One region of the Anaerobacillus sp. 63XJN7_5_ISO-PGPR-S23-430 genome, then DNA from elsewhere that is predicted to be linked to it. Evidence: predicted binding sites of a transcription regulator. Region 1 holds the regulator's gene; the other holds the start of a gene.
What was found. The regulator CtsR, encoded in region 1, represses protease genes until heat stress. The targets are predictions, from matches to a motif close to ATGGTCAATAAAGGTCAAACA.
Positions count from the first base shown of each region.

Region 2: a site for CtsR is predicted at 3,588-3,608, ahead of clpP (ATP-dependent Clp endopeptidase proteolytic subunit ClpP). Genes of this name have one in related genera too.

Region 1 covers NZ_CM149686.1:104,622-112,478, forward strand. The annotation lists rRNA gene AC0VYJ_RS00550 (16S ribosomal RNA) at 1-401, shown strand, start outside; rRNA gene AC0VYJ_RS00555 (23S ribosomal RNA) at 639-3,568, shown strand; rRNA gene rrf (5S ribosomal RNA) at 3,802-3,918, shown strand; gene AC0VYJ_RS00565 (CtsR family transcriptional regulator) at 4,439-4,900, shown strand; gene AC0VYJ_RS00570 (UvrB/UvrC motif-containing protein) at 4,939-5,475, shown strand; gene AC0VYJ_RS00575 (protein arginine kinase) at 5,517-6,572, shown strand; gene clpC (ATP-dependent protease ATP-binding subunit ClpC) at 6,569-7,857, shown strand, end outside.
Region 2 covers NZ_CM149686.1:3,518,094-3,525,950, reverse strand. The annotation lists gene rapZ (RNase adapter RapZ) at 1-208, shown strand, start outside; gene AC0VYJ_RS18460 (gluconeogenesis factor YvcK family protein) at 210-1,178, shown strand; gene whiA (DNA-binding protein WhiA) at 1,219-2,160, shown strand; gene AC0VYJ_RS18450 (HPr family phosphocarrier protein) at 2,483-2,737, shown strand; gene clpP (ATP-dependent Clp endopeptidase proteolytic subunit ClpP) at 2,944-3,528, opposite strand; gene AC0VYJ_RS18440 (YhjD family protein) at 3,693-4,079, opposite strand; tRNA gene AC0VYJ_RS18435 (tRNA-Arg) at 4,382-4,460, shown strand; gene AC0VYJ_RS18430 (hypothetical protein) at 4,623-4,904, opposite strand; gene rpoN (RNA polymerase factor sigma-54) at 5,097-6,392, shown strand; gene AC0VYJ_RS18420 (glutaredoxin family protein) at 6,477-6,713, shown strand; gene AC0VYJ_RS18415 (sugar-binding transcriptional regulator) at 6,863-7,857, shown strand, end outside.

The DNA.
Region 1 (7,857 bases):
GGCACTCTAAGGTGACTGCCGGTGACAAACCGGAGGAAGGTGGGGATGACGTCAAATCATCATGCCCCTTATGACCTGGGCTACACACGTGCTACAATGGACGGTACAAAGGGCAGCAACACCGCGAGGTGAAGCGAATCCCATAAAGCCGTTCTCAGTTCGGATTGCAGGCTGCAACTCGCCTGCATGAAGCCGGAATTGCTAGTAATCGCGGATCAGCATGCCGCGGTGAATACGTTCCCGGGCCTTGTACACACCGCCCGTCACACCACGAGAGTTTGTAACACCCGAAGTCGGTGGGGTAACCTTTATGGAGCCAGCCGCCGAAGGTGGGACAAATGATTGGGGTGAAGTCGTAACAAGGTAGCCGTATCGGAAGGTGCGGCTGGATCACCTCCTTTCTATGGAGAATTACGAAGGTAACTTACGTTACCAACCTTACATGAGCGTTTCGTTTAGTTTTGAAAGAATGATTTATTCTTTCAAACCAGGTGAAGTGATGAAGCTTAGGCAGATTCAAGTAGTAGCCTTGTTCCTTGAAAACTAGATAGCACAAACAACGACATCCAATAATTATTTTTTATGCAATAACTTAGTAATAACTGATGCGTTATGGCAGTAATGCCTAACAAATCGAAGGTTAAGCTACTAAGGGCGCACGGTGGATGCCTTGGCACTAGAAGCCTAAGAAGGACGGGACGAACACCGATATGCTTCGGGGAGCTGTAAGTACGCTTTGATCCGGAGATTTCCGAATGGGGGAACCCACCATCTTTAATAGGATGGTATCCATTTCTGAATACATAGGGAATGGAAGGCAGACCCGGGGAACTGAAACATCTCATTACCCGGAGGAAGAGAAAGCAAACGCGATTTCCTGAGTAGCGGCGAGCGAAACGGAATCAGCCCAAACCAGAGGGCTTGCCCTCTGGGGTTGTAGGACGTCTCTTTGGAGTTACAAAGGCACGGATAGACGAAGCGACCTGGAAAGGTCCATCAGAGAAGGTAACAATCCTGTAGTCAAAATCCGATGCCCTCCGAGACGGATCCTGAGTACGGCGGGACACGTGAAACCCCGTCGGAATCCGGGAGGACCATCTCCCAAGGCTAAATACTCTCTAGTGACCGATAGTGAACCAGTACCGTGAGGGAAAGGTGAAAAGCACCCCGGAAGGGGAGTGAAAAAGAACCTGAAACCGTGTGCCTACAACTAGTTGGAGCCCGTTAATGGGTGACAGCGTGCCTTTTGTAGAATGAACCGGCGAGTTACGATCCCGTGCAAGGTTAAGCTGAGAAGGCGGAGCCGCAGCGAAAGCGAGTCTGAATAGGGCGAAATAGTACGTGGTCGTAGACCCGAAACCAGGTGATCTACCCATGTCCAGGGTGAAGTTCAGGTAACACTGAATGGAGGCCCGAACCCACGCATGTTGAAAAATGCGGGGATGAGGTGTGGGTAGCGGTGAAATGCCAATCGAACCTGGAGATAGCTGGTTCTCTCCGAAATAGCTTTAGGGCTAGCCTCGCGGCAAGAATCTTGGAGGTAGAGCACTGATTGGACTAGGGGTCCTTACCGGATTACCGAATCCAGTCAAACTCCGAATGCCAACGATTTATCCGCGGGAGTCAGACTGCGAGTGATAAGATCCGTAGTCGAGAGGGAAACAGCCCAGACCACCAGCTAAGGTCCCAAAGTATACGTTAAGTGGAAAAGGATGTGGCGTTGCTTAGACAACCAGGATGTTGGCTTAGAAGCAGCCATCATTTAAAGAGTGCGTAATAGCTCACTGGTCGAGTGACGCTGCGCCGAAAATGTACCGGGGCTAAACGTATCACCGAAGCTGTGGATTGTCTTACGACAATGGTAGGAGAGCGTTCTAAGGGCTGTGAAGTCAGACCGAAAGGACTGGTGGAGCGCTTAGAAGTGAGAATGCCGGTATGAGTAGCGAAAGACAAGTGAGAATCTTGTCCGTCGAAAGCCCAAGGTTTCCTGAGGAAGGCTCGTCCGCTCAGGGTTAGTCGGGACCTAAGCCGAGGCCGAAAGGCGTAGGCGATGGATAACAGGTTGATATTCCTGTACCACCTCCTTTCCGTTTGAACGACGGGGGGACGCAGAAAGATAGGGAGAGCGCGCTGCTGGAAATGCGCGTCCAAGCGATTAGGCTGGTGAATAGGCAAATCCGTTCACCATGAAGGCTGAGTCGTGATGGCGAGGGAAATTTAGTACCGAAGTCCTTGATTCTACGCTGCCAAGAAAAGCCTCTAGTGAGGAAAAAGGTGCCCGTACCGCAAACCGACACAGGTAGGCGAGGAGAGAATCCTAAGACGATCGGGAGAACTCTCGTTAAGGAACTCGGCAAAATGACCCCGTAACTTCGGGAGAAGGGGTGCTTCCTCGGGTTTATAGCCCAGGGGAGCCGCAGTGAAAAGATCCAAGCGACTGTTTAGCAAAAACACAGGTCTCTGCAAAGCCGTAAGGCGAAGTATAGGGGCTGACACCTGCCCGGTGCTGGAAGGTTAAGAGGAGGGGTTATCCCTTACGGGAGAAGCTCTGAATCGAAGCCCCAGTAAACGGCGGCCGTAACTATAACGGTCCTAAGGTAGCGAAATTCCTTGTCGGGTAAGTTCCGACCCGCACGAAAGGTGCAACGACTTGGATACTGTCTCAACGAGAGACCCGGTGAAATTATAGTACCTGTGAAGATGCAGGTTACCCGCGACAGGACGGAAAGACCCCATGGAGCTTTACTGTAGCCTGATATTGGATTTTGGTACAGCTTGTACAGGATAGGTAGGAGCCATAGAAGTCGGACCGCCAGGTTCGATGGAGGCGTCGGTGGGATACTACCCTGGCTGTACTGACATTCTAACCCAGCACCGTGATCCGGTGCGGAGACAGTGTCAGGTGGGCAGTTTGACTGGGGCGGTCGCCTCCTAAAGTGTAACGGAGGCGCCCAAAGGTTCCCTCAGAATGGTTGGAAATCATTCGCAGAGTGTAAAGGCACAAGGGAGCTTGACTGCGAGACCTACAAGTCGAGCAGGGACGAAAGTCGGGCTTAGTGATCCGGTGGTTCCGCATGGAAGGGCCATCGCTCAACGGATAAAAGCTACCCTGGGGATAACAGGCTTATCTCCCCCAAGAGTCCACATCGACGGGGAGGTTTGGCACCTCGATGTCGGCTCATCGCATCCTGGGGCTGAAGTAGGTCCCAAGGGTTGGGCTGTTCGCCCATTAAAGCGGTACGCGAGCTGGGTTCAGAACGTCGTGAGACAGTTCGGTCCCTATCCGTCGCGGGCGCAGGAAATTTGAGAGGAGCTGTCCTTAGTACGAGAGGACCGGGATGGACACACCGCTGGTGTACCAGTTGTTCCGCCAGGAGCATAGCTGGGTAGCTACGTGTGGAAGGGATAAGTGCTGAAAGCATCTAAGCATGAAGCCCCCCTCGAGATGAGATTTCCCACAGCATGAAGCTGGTAAGATCCCTTAGAGATGATGAGGTAGATAGGTTCGGGGTGGAAGCGTGGCAACACGTGGAGCTGACGAATACTAATCGATCGAGGGCTTAACCTAAACGAAAAGCGAAGTAAGCCGTTTAAATCCGACAAGCGTTGGAGGCTTTTGAGTCAGACGCGCTTTATGCGTCAGAATCAAAAGGTGAAACGATCGAGGATTTGGCTTACGTAGCTGGACATATTGGAAAGTTGTGCGTGCTATCTAGTTTTCAGGGAACACCTGAAATAAGGAAGTTCGATTAAGTGCCACCACGTCCTGTGGTGAACACCGAACGGCTAACATCCTGTTAGTCTAGTGATGATGGCGAAGAGGTCACACCCGTTCCCATGCCGAACACGGAAGTTAAGCTCTTCAGCGCCGATGGTAGTTGGGGGATCTCCCCCTGCAAGAGTAGGACGTCGCTAGGCAACATAAGAGAAGCGAGAGACCTGAGGGTTTCTCGCTTTTTTTGTATTTCTTTCTCAACAATTTTAGATAGCTAGTTCTGTTTTAAAAGATCGCGGAATTAATTTTTCTGTTTGCATAATTGTTTTGCCTTACTATCGCAGAGTAATTCCTCAAGCATCTAAATACCTGATCGGATATATTCTCTATCTAAGCACTCTATATAATAGAGAAATATAAGCAATTCATATTGCAGGGTTAAGAAACTTTTAATGAAAAATTTTGCTACCCTTATGTAGCAAATGAATTATTCGAGTCTAATCGTATTTTTTTGTTTAATAGTTTTCTGAAGAAAATTATAGTTGCTCTATTAAAAGGTGAAAACTAGAGAAAAAAGAGTCTTGGATTTATCTTAAATGGTAATGCTTTATACAGAAGAACTACGATAGGCTTGTTGCTTTGCAATCCTTGATAAAAACGTTATAATATATTTAACGTCAAATATAGTCAAAGTCAGTATGGGGACGGAGAGGAGGGAACTACGTGAGGAATGTTTCCGATATTATTGAAGCATATCTAAAGAAAATTTTAATGGTGGATGGAAGGGATGCTGTTGAAATAAAGCGAAGTGAAATAGCAGATAAATTTCAATGTGTTCCCTCGCAAATTAATTATGTAATAAATACCCGCTTTACGATTGAAAAAGGCTATATTGTGGAAAGTAAGAGAGGTGGAGGGGGTTATATACGGATCGTTAAAGTTAAACCCGAAACCCACGCTGATTTAATAGACGAAATGATACAGATCGTCAAAAATCAAGTGCCACAAGTAGTTTCAGAAAATATTATTCTTCGTTTACATGAAGAAGAGGTAATTTCGGAGCGAGAAGCGAAGTTAATGTTAAGCGTACTAGATCGTACTGTGATTACTATAGAATTACCAGTTAGAGATCATCTGCGTGCGAATATGTTGCGTGCCATGCTAACTGCTTTAAAATATAAATAAATTTTATACTTTTTAGGGTAGAGAAGGAGGGTTGCCCTATGACTTGTCAGGAATGTGGTGAGCGCCCTGCTACGCTTCATTTCACTAAGATTATTAATGGTGAAAAAACAGAGTTTCACATTTGTGAGAAGTGTGCTAAGGAAAAAGGTGAGGTTGAGCCAGGCACTAACCATTTTTCTATCCATAACTTATTATCGGGATTACTAAATTTCGATACCCCTATTGAGGAGAATCCAGCTCAGTCTTTTTATAAAAAAGAGCCAATACACTGTCCAAAGTGTGGGTTGACCTATCAACAATTCACTAAGATTGGAAGATTTGGGTGTTCTGAGTGCTACAAAACCTTTTCGGATAACTTGGATCCTATACTTAAAAAAGTTCATGGGGGCAATACTGTTCACGCTGGAAAAGTTCCGAAGAGGGCTGGAGCAGCGATAGAAATTGAACGCAAAGTTCAGAACTTAAGAAGCAAAATGAAAGAGTATATCCAGCATGAAGAATTTGAAAAAGCTGCAGAAACTAGAGATTTGATTCGTTCCCTTGAAGAAAAGAGCAAATGGGAAGGGGGAGCATAATGTCACTTCAGCATTTTATCAGTGAAGCCGTAAGCCCATGGATGAAAGATGAGGGGCCAGATTCTGATATTGTCATGAGCAGTCGGGTCCGATTTGCACGTAACTTAAAGAATTATGTTTTTCCGATCGTTTCAAACAGTGAGGATAATTTACAAGTTATAAAAGAAGTTCGACAACAGTTTACAGATATTCCAGACGACCAGATTGGTGAACTTGAACTAATTGAAATGGATGAGTTAAAACCTATCGAGAAGAGAGTTCTTGTGGAGAAGCACTTGATTAGTCCTAACCTTATCGAACACTCAAATAACGGCGGTGTGCTTCTGAGCGAGAATGAAACGGTTAGTATAATGATTAATGAAGAAGATCATTTTCGTATTCAATGTCTAGTTGCAGGGTTCGAACTGAAGAAGGCGCTAACCATTGCAAATTCATTAGATAACTGGATTGAAGGAAAAGTTGACTACGCATTTGATGAAAGAAAAGGATATTTAACAAGTTGTCCTACTAATGTGGGAACCGGCATGCGAGCTTCTGTTATGCTACACCTCCCTGCGCTTGTATTAACACAGCAATTAAACCATATTATTCCGGCTATCAACCAGCTCGGTCTTGTCGTAAGAGGTAGCTATGGGGAAGGTAGCGAAGCGCTAGGTAATATTTTTCAGATATCAAATCAGATCACTCTTGGAAAGACAGAAGATGACATCATCGAAGATTTACAAGGTGTGGTTATGCAAGTTATCGAAAAAGAACGTGCTGCTAGAAGGGCACTTCTAGATAACTCCCGAATTGAGTTAGAGGATCGTATTTATCGTGCCCTTGGTGTTCTGCAGAACAGCAGAATTATTCAATCAAAAGAAGCAGCTAAGTGTTTGTCAGATGTAAGACTTGGTATTGATTCAGGTCTTGTAAAAGGCTTATCTAAATCGATATTGAATGAATTGCTTATCCTAACTCAACCAGGTTTCTTACAGCAGTATGCTGGGGCAAGTCTTACCCCTACGGAACGAGATATCAAACGTGCTACTTTAATTAGAGAAAGACTTGAACTTGAAGATCAACTAACGAAGAATTTGGAGGGTGATGAACAATGATGTTTGGACGATTTACAGAACGTGCCCAGAAAGTACTTGCTTTAGCACAAGAAGAGGCGATCCGACTTGGCCATAACAACGTTGGTACTGAACATATCTTACTTGGGTTAGTCCGTGAAGGTGAAGGTATTGCAGCCAAAGCGTTAACAGCACTTGGACTTGGCTCAGACAAGATTCAAAAAGAAGTAGAGAAGTTAATTGGACGCGGGCAGGATTCTGTTCAATCCATTCACTATACACCACGAGCTAAAAAAGTGATTGAATTATCGATGGATGAAGCACGTAAGTTGAGCCATTCCTATGTAGGTACTGAACATATTCTACTTGGCTTAATTCGCGAGGGTGAAGGTGTTGCTGCACGCGTACTTAATAACTTAGGGGTAAGCTTAAATAAAGCTCGTCAGCAGGTTCTACAATTGTTAGGTAGTAATGAAAGCTCTTCTTCTAGTCATCAAGCTGGAGGAGCGAGCGCAAATACTCCTACACTAGATAGTCTTGCAAGAGATCTTACTGTGATCGCTCGAGACAACGGACTGGATCCTGTTATTGGTCGAAGCAAAGAAATTGAGCGAGTGATTGAAGTGCTTAGCCGACGTACAAAGAATAACCCTGTCCTAATCGGAGAGCCAGGAGTTGGTAAAACTGCAATTGCAGAAGGCCTTGCTCAGCAAATTATTAACAATGAAGTACCTGAAACGCTTCGTGATAAGCGCGTTATGACGCTAGATATGGGTACTGTCGTTGCAGGTACGAAATACCGCGGTGAATTTGAAGACCGTTTGAAGAAAGTAATGGATGAAATTCGTCAGGCAGGTAACATTATTCTGTTTATTGATGAACTTCATACACTAATTGGCGCTGGTGGTGCAGAAGGAGCAATTGATGCTTCAAATATTCTTAAACCTGCACTAGCAAGAGGAGAACTTCAATGTATTGGTGCTACTACTCTTGATGAGTATCGTAAATACATTGAGAAGGATGCTGCCCTTGAACGTCGCTTCCAACCAATTCAAGTTAACGAACCGACAAGTGATGAGTCCGCTCTTATTTTAAAGGGACTTAGAGATCGTTATGAAGCTCATCACCGCGTTACGATTACTGACGATGCGATCGAAGCCGCGGTTAAACTTTCAGATCGTTACATTTCGGATCGTTTCTTACCGGATAAAGCAATTGATTTAATTGACGAAGCCGCTTCGAAAGTTCGCCTTCGTTCTTATACTGCACCACCAAATTTAAAAGAACTTGATAAGAAGCTTGAAGAGGTTCGAAAAGAAAAGGATGC
Region 2 (7,857 bases), 880 kb from region 1:
ATTTCTAGCTAAATTAATTGATATGCTTGCGTATATGCTTCCTCAATATAAACGAGAAGGGAAGAGCCAGCTCGTCATTGGGATTGGATGTACGGGTGGAAAGCATCGATCTGTTGCATTTGCAGAACACATTGGTCACCATTTCGAAACAGAGTATCGCACGAATATTACGCACAGGGATATCGAAAAAGGGAAGGGTCATAAATAATATGGATGACACTAATCTGCCAAAGGCTGTTGTCATTGGTGGAGGAACAGGCCTATCGGTACTTCTTCGTGGACTTAAAAAGTTTCCTGTCGACATTACTGCGATTGTCACTGTAGCTGACGACGGAGGAAGTTCAGGTCGATTACGTGATGAGTTTGATATACCTCCTCCAGGTGATGTACGAAATGTTATTACAGCGTTATCGGAGGTTGAACCTCTGTTAGAAGGACTTATGCAACATCGGTTTAAAAATGGGAATGGACTATCAGGTCATTCCCTTGGCAACCTAATGTTAGCCGCCATGACGGACATTACTGGTGATTTTGTAACAGGAGTTAGAGAAATGTGCCGCGTTCTTAACGTACGTGGTGAAGTTCTTCCTGCATCAAATCGAAGTATTGTTTTACATGCTGAAATGCGTGATGGTACTTTTGTTCAAGGTGAATCACAAATTCCAAAGGTAAATAAAGCAATTAAGAGGGTATTTCTTTCACCACCAGGCATCAAAGCGCTCCCCGAATCTCTACAAGCTATTCGTGAAGCTGATTTGATTGTTCTTGGGCCAGGTAGTCTATATACAAGTATTCTACCGAATTTACTTGTTCCGGGCATTGCTGAGGAAATTCAGCAGTCTAAGGCAAGGAAAGTGTATGTTTGTAACGTTATGACTCAGCTAGGTGAAACGGAAAACTATACGGCGAGTGACCACGTGCAGGCACTCATTGATCACATCGGCTATAAACTTATGGATACGATTATTGTAAATGAGGAAATGATTCCATCTTTCTATGCAAAACGTTATGCACAAGAACGAGCAGAGGTTGTGCAATATGACGAAAATCGTCTAAAGAGCTTTGGTTTTCATGTAATCAGTGATAAAATTATTCAATACGATGAGAAATATGTACGCCATGATGCGAAGGAAATATCATCGATTCTTTTATCCTTATTAGACGATAAAAGATCATGATGGGTCAGTGGGGCCCCTGCATGAAAAAGGGGGGATGGCAATGTCATTTGCTGCTGATACAAAGAAAGAATTGACGCAGTTAGAAAGTAAACCTTGCTGTGCAAGATCAGAACTAGCAGCACTTATTCGAATGAATGGATCGATCTCGTTTGGTAACAGACAGCTGATTCTAAACATTCCGACTGAACATGCTGCCATTGCAAGAAGAATTTATACGCTCATTAAGCGGATATACAACTTCGATGTTGAACTACTTGTCCGTAAAAAAATGAGGCTGAAGAAAAACAATGTATACATTGTCCGTGTCTCAGCCAAAGCAAGAGATCTCCTTGAAGATCTCGGTATAATGGATAACGCCTTTACGTTCACTAGAGTAATCTCAAAGGATTTTACCAAGAAGTCTTGTTGCAAACGTTCTTATCTAAGAGGAGCATTTCTTGCGGGGGGATCAATCAATCATCCTGAAACCTCTTATCATCTTGAGATCTTCTCAATGTACGAAGAGCATACGGAATCGCTTTGTAACTTAATGAATGAATTTGGATTAAATGCGAAAATGCTTGAGCGAAAGAAAGGGTATATCGTTTATATCAAAGAAGGCGAGAAGATTACAGAGTTCTTAAGTGTTGTCGGTGCCCATCAGGCGCTGCTCTATTTTGAGGATGTACGCATTATGAAAGACATGCGGAATTCTGTTAATCGAATCGTGAATTGCGAAACGGCTAATTTGAATAAAACGGTAGGCGCGGCTTTTCGACAGGTTGAGAATATTCGCTTCATCCAAAAGGAAGTTGGTTTAGAAATTCTTCCTGATAAGTTAAGAGAGATCGCTGAACTTCGCGTGAAGCATCAAGATGTTACACTGAAAGAACTCGGTGAGATGGTTACTGGAGGAGCTATTAGTAAATCAGGAATCAATCATAGATTACGAAAGATTGACCAGATTGCAGATAAGCTTCGTGATGGTAAACCGATCTCCTAAGCCTTTCGGACAAGTTAGAAAAAAGCTTCCACCTATAATGGTGGAAGGTTGTTTTCTAGCAGTACAATAGATAGCATGAATCTTCAAAGAAAAACCCTATTTTTCTTAATGAAAGCATTGGAAATAGCGTTTTTCTAAATTTTTCACCTTTCGAGATAGCGCTTACTTTTTTAGGTAATTTAACACTTTAGTAAATTTAAAATCGAGAGGCCACAAAATGAGCTATCATAGCTTTAGTTTGAAAGTGGCGAGTGCAAGGGAAACTGGTATAGCGCTTCTGGTGTTCTGATCGACTGTTTTAAATAAGGGGAGGAATGAACAAGTGATTCAAAAAGAAGTTGTGGTTACTTTGGATACAGGATTACAGGCACGTCCAGCAGCTCTGTTTGTACAGGAAGCAAACCGATTTAACTCGGATATCTTCCTTGAGAAGGACGGTAAAAAAGTTAATGCCAAAAGCATCATGGGCATCATGAGCCTTGCTGTTGGTACTGGTTCTTCTGTTATTTTAACTGTTGATGGTAATGATGAAGAAGATGCGATGTCTTCATTAATTGATTTTATTCAAAAAGATTAGCAAAACCTGGCTGTGTGCCAGTTTTTTGTTTTGCATTAAATTGTTAACGTTGCGAAACATTCTTAAGAGAATAGAGTTATAGAGAGTGGGATCATCCATTGTGGTTCATTGGCTGCTCAAATAGCAGATGGTTCAAAAACAACGCCTATTCTAAGAAAGAAAAAGCCTTTCCCAACAATGTAGGGAAAGGCTTTTTAGGGTCTATCTTATGCTTTCTTTTCCATTACTTCATCAATCAAGCCGTATTCTTTCGCTTCAGTCGCTTCCATGAAACGGTCACGATCTGTGTCGCGATCGATTGTTTCAAGTGGTTGACCTGTGCGCTCAGAAAGAATTTTGTTTAGCTTCTCGCGCATTTGGATGATGCGTTTTGCGTGAATTTCAATGTCAGAAGCCTGACCTTGAGTACCACCGAGCGGTTGGTGAATCATTACTTCACTGTTTGGTAGAGCATAGCGCTTACCAGGTTCACCAGCAGCAAGTAGGAAGGCACCCATTGAAGCAGCCATACCGATGCAGATTGTTGATACTTTTGGCTTAATGAATTGCATAGTATCGTAAATCGCCATACCTGCAGTGATTGAACCACCAGGGCTGTTGATATAAAGTGAGATGTCTTTATCTGGGTCTTCAGCAGCAAGGAAAAGAAGTTGTGCAACGACTGCGTTTGATACGTTGTCGTCAATTGCTGTTCCTAGCATAATAATACGGTCCTTAAGAAGACGAGAATAAATGTCGTACGCTCTCTCACCGCGGTTTGTTTGTTCAATTACCGTTGGAATTAAAACCATTTTAAATTCCTCCCTTATATTTGTGGAATATGTAGTTGCTGTATGTTCATCATACCTAAAAGGTCAGTATAGGTCAAATAAAGTGCTGTCCTATTTTTTAAACGATGAAAAGGGTTTGATTTTTCTTTAACCACATACACCCATTTTCCCCGCATCCCTTTATTTTAAACAGAGCGAATGTTCCTTTTTTTTAATCGATCGTCTGCTAAAAAGTAGGCTAAAATTCGTCTTTCTACCTGATTACGTATTTGAATGGAAGAATAGCGGTATGTTTGATTGTAACCTCGACAATATACTTTGCAAATCACAACATCTTCTTTCGTATCTTCTATATAGACGCGGATTCCTCTATCATGAAGCATTGCTTTTGCCCATTTTAAGTCAGAGGAGGCTAACGTTATAGCGGCATGAATTAGTTCCAGATAAGGGCGCGGAAGTTTCATTTTCGAATGGTTCACCCATTTCGTGTCAATTTCCAGCACTCTTTTCAGGTAAGGAAGTAAGAGGTAGTTTCTTAATGCCTTCGTTTCTTCTTTACTTAATTGGAACATGATCATCCCCACCTAACAGAACATATGTTTGGTATAACTTTACTATGAGACAGGTGAGACGTCAAGAACTGAAGCGATACCTTTTCTATGATATGAATGAAATGTTTGGATAATAGCTTTGGCCAATATTGTTAATATCTCACCGTTCACCAGAGCAAAAAAGCAACAGCGTTCATTAACATGGTATAGATAAAATGCTCTTATACACTATTGATTACTCATTGATCGTCACTTGGAAGCTATGAAATTCACCTTGCAAAAAAAGGGGGCATATCGTATAATAATCCTTGCGCTAATGAAGCGCGCCCGTAGCTCAGTCGGATAGAGCGGTGGTTTCCGGTACCGCGTCAGTCGGGGGTTCGAATCCCTCCGGGCGCACCAAATACATAATTCCAATCCCTTTCGCTAGTGTGAAGGGGATTTTTTTATGATAAATGTCATCTTTGTTCGCTTAGATCCAGGGAATGAATAGTATCCTTCATTTTGAACAGAAAAAAAAGAAGAGTAGAACTCGTCCACTCTTCTTGCGATCAGTCTTACCTTCTAACAGGGCTTATCTTTGTCATCGTCATGTCCTTTGCTGATTGCTCCACTCATCGTGTGTTTGAAGCCTGAGTGCATTCCAGTAGCGCATAGTCCAAGCCATAATCCTATAAAGAAGGCTTTTTTGAAGTCTTCCGGTTCAACATAAATGTGGCTCATTACAATTCCGATTCCAATGGAAAGAATCGGTAAGAACCTTACCGGAAAACCAAACACCTTAAAAAGGTGTACAACTCCAATGATGACTGGAAGCAAAGCAATTCCATATACAGCTAAATCCATGGCATTTGCCTCCTTTTTCTCTCTCTATAAGACAGTTTATGTAGAAATTTGACTAAGGGACGGGCTATTTCATCATTTTCTTTAAAAATGGTGTCAAAATCCCCTTTTAAAAAACAGAAAATTCTGGTCATTTTCATTTTTTTCATACCATAAAATGAAGCGATATAGTATGATGAAGGTGGAGGGATTGCGATGGAATTAGGATTGATACAAAAGCAGACAACGAAATTAGTCATGACAACCCAGTTGCATCAAGCGATTTCTATACTCCAATATTCTACGGTCGAATTACTGGAGTACGTGAAAGAACAGGCTCTTGAAAATCCATTAATTGAATTACACTCCCCTTCATGGGATGGTGGCGTTCGTTCTTCAAAACGCTCTTATGATACGGGGCTTAAAAAAGATCCACTCGAATACGCTGAAACAAGAAAAAGTTTGCATGATGAGTTACACGATCAGGCGAGGTGTCTACACTTTCCACGTAAAAGGGAAGCCGTTGTGCATTATTTAATTGATAATATTGATGAAAGTGGTTACTTAAGAATAAATGAGACGGAGGTAATGAATTACTTTAATGTCGAGCACTTTGAGATCACTGAAGCCATTAGAGAGATTCAATTACTTGACCCACCAGGTATAGGGGCGCGCTCACTTTCCGAATGTCTCTTTTTACAGTTAAATGAGTCGGGAGAAATTTTCGAGCTTGCTCGAGATCTTGTTTCCTATCATTTGAAAGCGCTAGCAGAAAAGAAATATCGTGAACTCTCGAGAGAATTTCATGTTCCTGTGGAGCAGATACAGCGGGCTGCGGATATAGTAGCTGATCTCGATCCTCGTCCAGGATCAAAGTGGGGTATTGATAAACCATCCTACATTGTTCCAGATGTCATGATAGAAGAGAAAAATGGTAGATTCTCTATTGCATTACTTGATGACGATTTACCAGCAATGAAAGTGAGCAACGCCTACCGTTCTTTTAAAAATAACGAAGCGGAAGAGTATCTAAAGGATAAATATCAGCAAGTCAGCTGGTTATTAAAAAGTATTGAGCAAAGAAAGCAAACGCTTCGAGCAATAATGGGCGTTTTTATTGTTCACCAACAAAATTTTTTGAGAAATGGGATTAGTGAGCTTTCACCAATAACCTTGAGGGAAGTAGCGATGGAAGCAGATGTCCACGAGTCCACGGTAAGTCGAGCGATTAAAAGCAAATACGTTCAAACGCCACATGGTCTTTTCGCCTTAAAGGACTTATTTACTTCCAAACTGTCTAGTGAGTCTGGAGAAGCTGCTTCTTCCTCTAGTGTAAAGCTATTCATTAAGGAACTTGTGGAGAACGAGAATAAGATGAAACCATTATCAGATCAAAAGATTGTAGAAGCTCTTCATATCCAGAAAGGGATTGAAGTATCGAGGCGTACGATTGCAAAGTATCGAGATGAGTTAAAGATCTTAAGCTCATCGAAACGAAAACGATTTTCGTAGCGGCTACACTAGTCGCTTTTTTTTTTTTTGCGTTCGAAAGGCTGTCTGAGTAAACTAGTAAAGTAATGAAGGGAGGTTTAACGTGTGGAAAAATCGGTTATTTTATATTCGAAAGAGACATGCCCACTTTGTGATGAAGCATATGAACTACTTCTTGAGCTTCAGGAAGAGGAAATGTTCTCTCTTCAGATAGTTGATATTTATAAGGATGAGGCACTGTTAGAAAAGTTTATGCTGATGATCCCCGTCGTTGAAATCGATGAGGAAGTAGTGGATTATGGTCGCATTTCAAAAAAATCGATAAGAAAACGCTTACTTTAAAGATTTCAGTATAACATAGTTGCCCATACTTTTGGCAACTGCTACAATGAAAATTGTAAGAAGTTCTTTTTGATCCAGGTGGGACTAAAAATGTCTAAGCGGGACATAATACGTCTCGAGGAAAAGAAGAACAGCAGGGGAGACGAATTATGCGCTCATTATTGTCACTTCAACAAAAATTATTGCCGGACATGTTAGATGTTATGAATAAGCGCTTTCGGGTATTAAGACAGTTGAGGCTAATGCAGCCAATTGGCCGTAGAAGTCTTGCGAACAGTCTGGGTATAACCGAACGAGTTCTCAGAAGCGAAGTCACTTTCTTTAAAGATCAGGGGCTCCTACATATGTCTGTACAAGGTATGCAACTGACGGAGGAAGGCGAACAGCTACTTCTTGAGCTTGAACCGGTTATGGATGAAGTTTCCGGGCTCGATAATCTCGAGAAACGCTTGAAAGATAAACTTGGCATTCCGGAAGTATTTATTGTCCCTGGTGATAGTGATGTGACCCCCTGGGTAAAGAAAGAAATGGGCAGAGCCGCTGTGGGACGCTTGAAAAAGTTTCAGCTAAAAGATAGAGTGATTGCTGTAACAGGCGGTACCACGCTCGCAGGTGTGGCTGATATGATGATTCCTTCCTCAGATATGGAAGGGACGCTGTTTGTTCCGGCTCGAGGGGGCCTAGGAGAACAGGTTGAAAATCAGGCCAACACAATTTGTGCGAAAATGGCAAGAAAAGCCCATACTGACTACCGTTTGCTTCATGTTCCAGATCAATTGAGCGAAGAAGCATACCAATCCCTTATTGAAGAGCCTGGCGTGAAAGATATCCTTGAGATTATCAAGTCTGCCGGTATTGTGGTTCATGGGATTGGGGAAGCTAGAACGATGGCGCAAAGGCGTAAATCTACGCTTGATGTTATTAATAAGATTGAGCGTGAGGATGCTGTCGCTGAAGCGTTCGGGTATTACTTCAATCAGTCTGGTGAAGTCGTTCATAAAGTGAAAACGATCGGACTGCAGCTCGAAGATTTAGAGCGAAGTGAACTAGTCATTGCGGTAGCCGGCGGCCGTTCGAAAGCAAAAGCCATCGAAGCCTATCTTAAGACGGGGATTCAAAGTATCCTTGTGACTGATGAAGGCGC